3 regions of the Kitasatospora sp. NPDC101108 genome follow, and region 1 is predicted to be linked to each of the others. Evidence: riboswitches for the same ligand, from Rfam matches in the RefSeq annotation. Region 1 holds a riboswitch; each other region holds the start of a gene.
The links. A riboswitch is a leader RNA that binds a small molecule or an ion and turns the genes downstream of it on or off. The one in region 1 is predicted to bind cobalamin.
Positions count from the first base shown of each region.

Region 2: linked by a shared signal. The riboswitch ahead of nicT (Nickel transporter NicT) and the one ahead of ACZ6Z8_RS08970 (ribonucleoside-diphosphate reductase subunit alpha) in region 1 are both predicted to bind cobalamin.
Region 3: linked by a shared signal. The riboswitch ahead of ACZ6Z8_RS30905 (cobalamin biosynthesis protein) and the one ahead of ACZ6Z8_RS08970 (ribonucleoside-diphosphate reductase subunit alpha) in region 1 are both predicted to bind cobalamin.

Region 1 covers NZ_JBVJLM010000003.1:141,631-144,877, forward strand. Annotated here, with positions in the region: gene ACZ6Z8_RS08965 (glycosyltransferase family 39 protein) at 1-849, shown strand, start outside; cobalamin riboswitch at 929-1,054, shown strand; gene ACZ6Z8_RS08970 (ribonucleoside-diphosphate reductase subunit alpha) at 1,246-3,247, shown strand, end outside.
Region 2 covers NZ_JBVJLM010000012.1:216,241-219,487, forward strand. Annotated here, with positions in the region: gene ACZ6Z8_RS25555 (hypothetical protein) at 1-537, opposite strand, end outside; gene ACZ6Z8_RS25560 (ArsR/SmtB family transcription factor) at 624-1,007, opposite strand; cobalamin riboswitch at 1,089-1,283, shown strand; gene nicT (Nickel transporter NicT) at 1,316-2,434, shown strand; gene ACZ6Z8_RS25570 (EamA family transporter) at 2,438-3,247, opposite strand, start outside.
Region 3 covers NZ_JBVJLM010000019.1:77,462-80,708, reverse strand. Annotated here, with positions in the region: gene ACZ6Z8_RS30910 (cobyric acid synthase) at 1-830, opposite strand, end outside; gene ACZ6Z8_RS30905 (cobalamin biosynthesis protein) at 827-1,789, opposite strand; cobalamin riboswitch at 1,902-2,064, opposite strand; gene ACZ6Z8_RS30900 (helix-turn-helix domain-containing protein) at 2,261-2,956, shown strand; gene ACZ6Z8_RS30895 (alpha/beta hydrolase family protein) at 3,090-3,247, shown strand, end outside.

The DNA of each region.
Region 1 (3,247 bases):
GGCACCGTCCTCCTGCTGCTGCCCTACGGCCAGCTGGGGAAGGTCGCCCACTGGTCCCCCGCGCACGGCAACGCCCCCGGCTCGACCGGCTCCATCCTGCTAGGCACCCTCCAGTGGAGCGGCCTGTTCACCCTCCTCGCGGTGGCCGGCACGGTCTCGTACGTCCGCCGCGAGCAGATGAACGAACACGAGTCGCCCGAGAATGACGGCGCCGCCACCACCCGGGGCCAGCGCGTCCTGCTCGGCACCGTCCTGACCTTCACCGCACTGCTGATCCCCGCCGCCCACCTGTGGACCGGTACCTCCGGCGCGCTGTTCCGCCACCTCGGCTACGGCATGCTGCTCGCCGCCCCGCTCGCGGGGCTCGGCCTCACCCGGCTGGTCGGCGCCCACTTCCGCCACCCTCAGCTGGGCATCCTGGTCTGGGTCGCGCTCCTGGCCCTGGGCATGGAGCAGTCCGCCCTGCGCTACCAGAACGGGCCCGATTCCGGCCGCCTGCTGGCCGTCCTGAGGGCGCACGCCGTCCCCCAGGGCCACTACCTCACCGAGGTCGACGGACTCGCCGAGTACTACCTCGGCAGCGTCAGCAAGCCCGAGCAGTGGATCTCGGCGCAGGCCGGGACGGACTACCGCGATGACGCCGGAGTGCAGCACCGCGGCACGGACGGCAGCACGGCCGCGATCCGGAACGGCTGGTTCACCATGGTCGTTCTGGACAGCACCGCGCCGGAGGCCACCGACCGCGCGCTCAGCGCCGCTCTGACCGCCAGCGGGCACTACCGGCTGATCGCCCAATTCACCTCTCCGACGGGTGATTCGAGCACGTACAAGGTGTACCTGAAGCACTGATCGGCCGCCCGGCCCGTCGACACGCGCAACACGACAGGCACAACATATGGTGCCGCCGCAGTCAGCCGGCACTACATGTATGCTCACTCCTGCTGTCGATGCAGGGGAACCCGGTGGGAGTCCGGGACTGCCCCGCAGCGGTGTGCGGGCGGCTCCAGCAGCTGCGCCCGCGAGTCCGAGTACCTGCCGACAGCGTGCGCCACGGCCCTCCCGCAGAGGCCGCGCCGGCACTGAGCACCACCCCTCCGGGCCTCGCGGGCGGGCCGGGGAGACACCTCGCGCGGCGCTGTTTGCGTCCGCGCCGTGCTCCCCTGCCCAGATCGGCCCGGGTGACCCCGATCACGCCGCCGATCGCCGCCAGGAGAGAGCGCCTTGACCACCGCTGCCTCAGCCACCCTGCCCGCCCAGGGCTCCGGTTCCGCCTTCACCGACCCGACGGTCTCCGACCCCGGGGGCGCGCTGCTGCGGCTGCTCACCGACCGCAGCGCCGACCTCACCGAGGTCGACCCCGGCCATGTCGCCGCCGCCGCGCTGCGCGGCCGCCACGCCGGCTCGGACTTCGCCGAGCTGCGCGGGCTGGCCGTGGACGCCGCCGCGTCGATGATCGCCGAGGACCCCCAGTACTCGAAGCTCGCGGCCCGCCTGCTCGCCCTGGAGATCGTCGACGAGGCGAACAGCCAGGGCTCGGTCTCCTTCTCCGCCTCGATCGCCGTCGGCCACGCCGAGGGCCTGATCGGCGACACCACCGCGGCCTTCGTCGCCAAGCACGCCGCCGCCCTCGACGCCCTGATCGACGCCCAGGGCGACGACCGCTTCGAGTACTTCGGCCTGCGCACCGTGCAGTCCCGCTACCTGCTGCGCCACCCGATCACCCGCAAGGTCATCGAGACCCCGCAGCACTTCCTGCTCCGCGTCGCCTGCGGCCTGGCGGTCGGCGACTCCGAGCAGTCGGTGCGCGAGGTGGCCGAGCTGTACGGCCTGATGAGCCGCCTGGAGTACCTGACCTCCTCGCCGACGCTCTTCAACTCCGGCACCCGGCACCCGCAGATGTCCAGCTGCTACCTGCTCGACTCGCCGCTGGACAACCTGGACTCGATCTACAACCGCTACGCGCAGATCGCCCGGCTCTCCAAGCACGCCGGCGGCATCGGCCTGTCCTACTCGCGCATCCGCTCGCGCGGCAGCCTGATCCGCGGCACCAACGGCAAGTCCAACGGCATCGTCCCGTTCCTGCGCACCCTCGACTCCTCGGTCGCCGCCGTCAACCAGGGCGGCCGCCGCAAGGGCGCGGCCTGCGTCTACCTGGAGACCTGGCACGCGGACATCGAGGAGTTCCTGGAGCTGCGCGACAACACCGGTGAGGAGGCGCGCCGCACCCACAACCTCAACCTGGCCCACTGGATCCCGGACGAGTTCATGCGCCGGGTCAACGCCAACGCCGACTGGTCGCTGTTCTCCCCGGCCGACGTGCCCGAGCTGGTCGACCTGTGGGGCGAGGAGTTCGACGAGGCCTACCGCAAGGCCGAGCTGGCCGGCAAGGCCGTCCGCACCATCCCGGCGCAGACCCTCTACGCCCGCATGATGCGCACCCTCGCGCAGACCGGCAACGGCTGGATGACCTTCAAGGACGCCTCCAACCGCGCCGCCAACCAGACCGCGCTGCCGGGCCGCACGGTGCACTCCTCCAACCTGTGCACCGAGATCCTGGAGGTCACGGACGACTCCGAGACCGCCGTCTGCAACCTCGGCTCGGTCAACCTCGGCGCCCACGTGGCTGCCGGCGCCTCGGCCGACGACCTGCTGGGCGCGATGGACTGGGAGCGCCTGGACGCCACCGTCCGCACGGCCGTGACCTTCCTCGACCGCGTGGTGGACATCAACTTCTACCCGACCACCGAGGCCGGTACGTCCAACTCCCGCTGGCGCCCGGTCGGCCTCGGCGTGATGGGCCTGCAGGACGTCTTCTTCAAGCTGCGGATCGACTTCGACTCGGCCGAGGCCAAGCAGCTGTCGACGCTGATCTCCGAGCGCATCATGCTCACCGCCTACGAGCGCTCCGCCGACCTGGCCGAGCAGCTGGGCCGCCACGAGGCCTACGGCGAGACCCGCGCCGCCCGCGGCGAGCTGCACATCGACCACTTCCCGACGGCCGCCCCCCAGTGGGCCGACCGCTGGACCGCCCTGCGCGCCCGCATCGCCGAGACCGGCCTGCGCAACTCGCTGCTGCTCGCGATCGCGCCGACCGCGACCATCGCGTCCATCGCCGGTGTGTACGAGTGCATCGAGCCGCAGGTGTCCAACCTGTTCAAGCGCGAGACGCTCTCCGGCGAGTTCCTCCAGGTCAACCCGTACCTGGTGCGCGAGCTCAAGGAGCTCGGCGTCTGGGACCAGCAGACCC
Region 2 (3,247 bases), on a different contig from region 1:
GTCGAAGCAGGGGTCGCCGACGACCCGGGCGACGTCCAGCGCCTCGGGGCAGGAGACCCGCAGCCGGTCCAGCTGTTCGGGGTGGGAGAGGCCGAGGACGTCGACGAACACCCGTCCCTGGTGGGTGAGTTCACGGCGGGAGAGGCCGGCCGCGCTGACCGTGTCGCCGGTGGACTCGGTGACCAGGCGGTTGTAGCCGGCGCCGTGCGGCAGTACGACCAGGTGGGCGTCCAGGCGGTGCATGGAGGCGTGGACGGCGCAGGCGACGGCCAGGTCGAAGCGGCGCCGGACGGCGTCCTCCCAGTCCAGCACGGTGTAGCCGGGCAGGCCGTGGAGGAAGTCGTCCAGGGCGCGGTCGGCGAAGGCGGAGCCGGGGTTGACGGTGAAGTACCGCTCGATGCCGTCCGGGTCGAGCAGGGTGAGGACGTCCAGGACCCTGGTGGCCGAGGTGAGGGTGCGGGCGACCGCCAGCACGCGGGCCCTGACCGGGCGGGTGTTCCAGCGGTCGGCGGGCCAGACGTGGGGGTGGGACGGCACATCGTGATCGTACTCATCCGGCCGCGCTGCGGCGTGGTTCGCCGAGTGTCGGTCAGTCCGCGGTCCGGGGCGGTTCGCGGTGCCGGTCAGCCCGCGGCTGCGGCCGGCTCCTCGTGCTCGGCGGCGGCGCACTCGTCGAGGAGGGGGCGCATGCCGTCGTCCACGAGCCGGTAGCGCACCACGCGTCCGTCCTTGTCACCGGTGACCACTCCCGCGGTGCGGAGCAGGCGCAGGGCCTGGGAGACGGCGGGGTCGCGCATGCCGGTGGCCACGGCCAGGTCGCTGACGGCGAGCGGGCCGGCCCGGTGGAGGGCGAGCAGCAGGGCGAGCCGTCCGGGGTCGGAGAGCAGGGAGAACCGCTCGGCCCAGGAGCGGACGTGCTCGGTGTCACCGATGGCGGCGATGGCTTCGCAGACCCGGTGTCCGTCGATGGTGCGGTGGCCCGCGCGGTCGGCCGGTACGAGATGCATGCGGACATTCTGGCAGCTCACGACCTGTGATCCTGAACACCTGCACAGGTGCGCAACCTTGCGAGGGTGCGGTCCTGCCCCTACGGTGTTCCCCGCCGTGGTGCTCGGGAAGACCGGTGACGGACCATCAACAGGTCCCAGTCCGGAGCGGCCCTCGCCACTGTGATCGGGGGGTGGTTTGTCCGGACCCACGTGCCACTGGGCGCCTCGTGCGCCTGGGAAGGCGGGTCCGGAAGTCCCGTAAGCCAGGAGACCGGCCACGGCATCTCACGAAGTCATTCCACGAGGTGCTGGAGCGTGATCCGAAGATGACCCTGCCCGAAACCGCCACTCCTGCTGAGGCGGCCCCCTCCGTCCTGCCCACCTTCCGGTGGAAGCGCGAGGACACCATCCGTACCGCCGGGCTGATGGGGGTGATCCTGGCCATGCACGTGGTGGCGTTCGGGACGCTCGTCTTCCTGGTCGCCCCGCACGACTACGCCGTCGGCACCCAGGTCTTCGGGGTCGGCCTCGGCATCACCGCGTACACCCTGGGCATGCGGCACGCCTTCGACGCCGACCACATCGCGGTGATCGACAACACCACCCGCAAGCTGATGGCGGACGGCAAGCGCCCGGTCTCGGTGGGCTTCTGGTTCGCGCTCGGCCACTCCTCGATGGTGGTCATCATGGCCGCCCTGGTGGCGGGCGGCGCCCAGCTGGCGAACACCCTGATGGACGACGACTCGGCCACCCACAAGTGGCTCGGGGTGGTCGGCACCACGGCCTCCGGCGCCTTCCTCTACCTGATCGGCGCGCTCAACCTGGCGGCGCTGCTCGGCATCCTCAAGGTGTTCCGCTCGATGCGGGCCGGGAGGTACGACGAGGCCGAGCTGGAGGAGCACCTCAACTCGCGCGGCCTCATGGCCCGGATCCTCAACCGGGCGACCCGCTCGATCACCCGGCCCGGGCAGATGTTCCCGGTCGGCATGGTGCTGGGCCTGGGCTTCGACACCGCGACCGAGGTGACCCTGATGGTGATGGCCGGTTCGGGCGCGGCGGCCGGGCTGCCCTGGTACGCGATCATCTGCCTGCCGCTGCTGTTCGCGGCGGGGATGAGCCTGTTCGACACCCTGGACGGGACGTTCATGAACTTCGCGTACCAGTGGGCCTTCTCCAACCCGGTGCGCAAGGTGTACTACAACCTGACCATCACCGGGCTGTCGATCGCGGTGGCCTTCATCATCGGCACCATCGAGCTGGTCGGGGTGCTGCACGAGAAGCTCGACCTGACCGACCCGGTGACCGGGTTCATCGCGGACATCTCGCTGGACAACGTCGGCTACGCGATCGCGGGGCTGTTCGTGGTGGTGTGGGCGATCGCCATCGCGTACTGGAAGCTGGCGGGCGTCGAGAAGCGCTGGACGCCCGCCGAGCCGCCGAAGTAGCGGTCACGCCGCGGCGAGCAGCAGGGTGCCCGCGACGGCGAGCCCGGCGCCGACCACCTGGACCGGGCGCAGCCGCTCCTTGAGCACCCCGCGCGCCATCAGCGCGGTGACCACGGGGTAGAGCGAGGCGAGCACGGCGGCCACCGCCGCCGAGCCGCCGTGCGAGGCCAGCGCGTAGGTGGCGTTGCCGGCCACGTCGACCAGGCCGACGCCGGTGAGCAGGGGCAGTCGGGAGCGCAGCTCCGGCAGCAGCCCGGAGGTGTCGGTGCCGCGCGGGCCGACCAGCAGCGCGGCACCGCCCACGACGACGTTGACCAGCCGCTGGACGCACAGCACGAGCAGCAGTCCGCCGCCGGCCGAGGCCTGCGAGAGCAGGGACATGTTGGCGCCGAAGCCGAACGCGGCGGCCAGGGTGAGCAGCAGGGCCGTGCGGGCGGCGGACGGCCCGCCGCGTTCGGGGCCGCCGGCCAGCACCACGCCGGCCACCGCCACCGCGATCCCGGCCAGCTGGCCGAGGCCGGGTCGCTCGCCGAGCGCGAGCCCGACGCCGACCGGGACCACGACGCCGACGGTGGCCAGCGGGGACACCACGCCCATCGGGCCGAGCGCGAGCGCCCGGTAGAAGGCGAGCATCGCGAACGGGCCGATCACCCCGGCGGCGACGGCGTTCCAGAGCGCGGGCGAGGCATCGGCCCAGCCGCCGGTGGCCAGGACCGCGAGGAGCAGGACGACGGTGGCCGCGGCCTGGGAGACGACCACGACGGCGAGCGCGGGCAGCCGGCGGGTGAGGACGCCGCCGCCGAAGTCGCCCAG
Region 3 (3,247 bases), on a different contig from region 1:
AGCGCGTCCAGGTCGGTGAAGTTGGACAGCCGGGGGAAGCGCACCACGGCCACCCGCAGCACGTCCGCCCCGAGCGGTCCGGGCCCCTCCGCCCGGTCCACCACCGTGGACAGGTCGAGCGAGTCCTCGGCGTCCAGCCACAGCCCCGGCAGCATCGGCAGGGTGCCCAGCACCGGACGGCCGGTCAGCTCGTGCAGCATCTCCAGGCCGGGCGCCAGCAGCCGGGCGTCGCCGCGGAACTTGTTGACGAACCAGCCCGCCACGTGCCGCTGGTCCTCCGCGGACAGCAGCGCCAGCGTCCCGTACATCGCCGCGAAGACCCCGCCGCGGTCGATGTCCCCGACCACCACCACGGGCAGGGCGGCGGCCGTGGCCAGACCCATGTTGGCGATGTCCCGGTCGCGCAGGTTGATCTCCGCGGGCGACCCGGCGCCCTCGCACACCACCACGTCGTAGCGCCGGCGAAGGTCCGCCAGGCACTCCAGGGCGCGTTCCAGCAGAACGGGCTTGCGCTCGCGGTAGTCCAGCGCGCCCACCTCGGCGACCGGCCGGCCGAGCAGCACCACCTGGCTGCGGCCGTCCGCGCCGGGCTTCAGCAGCACCGGGTTCATCGCCGCCTCCGGCTCCACCCGGGCGGCCTGCGCCTGCATCGCCTGGGCGCGGCCGATCTCGGCACCGTCGGCGGTGACGAAGGAGTTCAGCGACATGTTCTGCGCCTTGAACGGCGCCACCCGCACGCCCTGACGGACCAGCCAACGGCAGATCCCGGCCGTCACCACGCTCTTGCCCGCGTCCGAGGTCGTCCCGGCGACCAGCAGCGCGTTGTTCATGCTCCACCCCTCCCGAACAGCATCCGCAGCAGGACGTGCCCCGCGACCGTCGTACCCAGCGCCAGTGCGCCCACCCGCCGGGACAGCGTGCAGGCCCGCTCGATGTCGTCCACCGTCACCGGCCGCAATTCGGCGCCCAGCACCGGCCGGTGCTCCACCCGCTCGCCGTACCGGAGCGTCCCGCCGAGCCGTACGCCCACCGCGCCCGCGAAGGCCGACTCGGCCTGGCCCGCGTTCGGGCTCGGGTGCGCGGAGCCGTCCCGGCGCCAGACCCGCCAGGCGGTCCGCGGCTCGGGCGCGGCGGCCACCGTCAGCAGCGCGGTCAGCCGGGCGCCCGGCCAGCCCGCGACGTCGTCCAGCCGGGCGGAGGCCCAGCCGAAGCGGGCGTAGCGGGGCGAGCGGTGGCCCACCATGGCGTCCAGGGTGTTGACGGCGCGGAAGGCCAGCAGCCCCGGGGTGCCGGCCAGGGCGCCCCAGGCCAGCGCGTTCACCACGGCGTCGGCGGTGTTCTCGGCCACCGACTCGACCACCGCCCGGGCGATCTGCTGTCCGTCCAGCGCGCTCGGATCCCGCCCGCACAGGTGCGGCAGCCGCTCCCTGGCGGCCGTCAGATCGCCCGCGGCCAGCGAGCGGCCGATGGTGCGCGCCTCCCGGGTCAGCGAGGTGCCGCCGAGCACCGTCCAGGTCGCGGCGGCCGCCAGCGCGGCCCGGCCCGTCGGACGGCGCCCGACCGTACGGTCCAGCGCCAGCGCGCCGGCCGCGACCGCGCCCACGCACAGCGCCGTGTACCCGGCTCCGGCGGTCCGGTCGTCACGCCACACGCGCCGCTCCAGACGGGTCGCGGCGCTGCCGAACAGGGCGACGGGGTGGCCGCGGCGCGGGTCGGCGAAACGGGCGTCGGCGGCGTAGCCCGCGACGGCCCCGAGCGCGAAGACGGCGGCCCGGGTCAGCGGGCGCACGGCGGCAGGCAGCTCGACGGGCAGCTCGGGGCCGGACGGGGCGGGGCAGCCTGCATCGCGTGGGTGTCCTCACTCAGGGTCCGCGCCCTGGATCGACGTACCGGGGGCCGAGAGTCTCCTGGCTTCCGGGTCGAACGCACCCCCGGGCCTTCCAGCGGCGGCTTCTGACGGCCCGCCGTGATGGGCCCCTCCTGCGCGACGGCGGGCGAGGAGGGATTCCGAGCGTGCTCCCCGGTGACAGTGGCGGGACCGCGCCGGACTCGCACCGGCTTCCTCTCCATGCCTCCGTTTGGCCCCAGGATCCCATCACGCGGCCGAACCGGGAGTCAACCGAGGTCAAAGAGGGGTCGGTCACACCCGGCACGGGGACCGGACCTGTGTGATCGCCCAGCGCGGGGGAGGGCCCGTCAGCTCCGCTTCGTGCGTTCGTCGGCTGGGCCGGGCCGGGCACCGCACCTACGGTTCGGTGCCATGCGCCGCAGAAAGTCCCCCACCACTGCCGCCCCTTCTCCCGTCCCGTTCTCACCCGAGGCCGCCCGCGCCCACCGGGCCGGCCTCGGGCTGACCCCCGAGCAGGTCGCCGAGGGCATGGCCGCCCACGGCGTACGACTGCTGCCCGGCCACGTGCTCGCCTGGGAGAACGGCGACCTGCGCCCCGGCGAGGCCGAGTTCGTCGCACTGGCCAGGGCCCTCTGGTGCCCGGCCGACCAACTGATGGACGGCCGCCCGGTGAGCCTGCGCGACCACCGCCTCGCCCGGGAGCTCCCCCAGGAGACCGTCGCCGAGCGGGCCGGAGTGTCGCTGCCCGCCTACCGGCAGGCCGAGCTGACCGGCCAGTGGGACGGTGACCCGGACCGGACCCACGCCCTCGCCCAGGTGCTGGGCCTGCGGCTGACCGAACTGGTCGAGGCCACCGGACGCGGCGAGGCCCTCGACCGCCTCCTGCGCCAGTGCGTGGCCGCCCGCTGGCAGCCCCACCTGGGCCCGCTCGCCCGCCTGGTGCCCGTCCCGGAGGCCGACCTCGCCGCCGTCCTCCCGGTCCTCCACCAGGAGCACCACGTCCCCTCCCACTGGGGCACCACCACCCAGCCCCGCACCGCCACGCAGCCCCTCACCCCCCGCTTCTGGCACCTCCTCAGCATCCAGGGCCCCGCCATCCCGGTCTGACCGCCACCGGCCCGACAGCCCGACAGCCCACCGGCCGTCCCCCGGACGGGTCGGCCCGGTGGCCGGAACGGCGGAACTCCGGTGGACTGGTGCTCGAACACCGTCCGGTCCGTGAAACAGAGCGGGGAACGAAATGCGTTGGGGAACCGCAGCCGTCGTGGCGGCCGCCGCCGTCGGGGCGGGGGCCGCCGTCCTGGTAGTCGGCCGCCGGGCCTCCGAGCGGATGGTCCGCCCCGGGGTGCAGGGGCCGGTCGAGCCGGAGGCGGGGCCGGTGGTGGTGCGGAGCCTCGG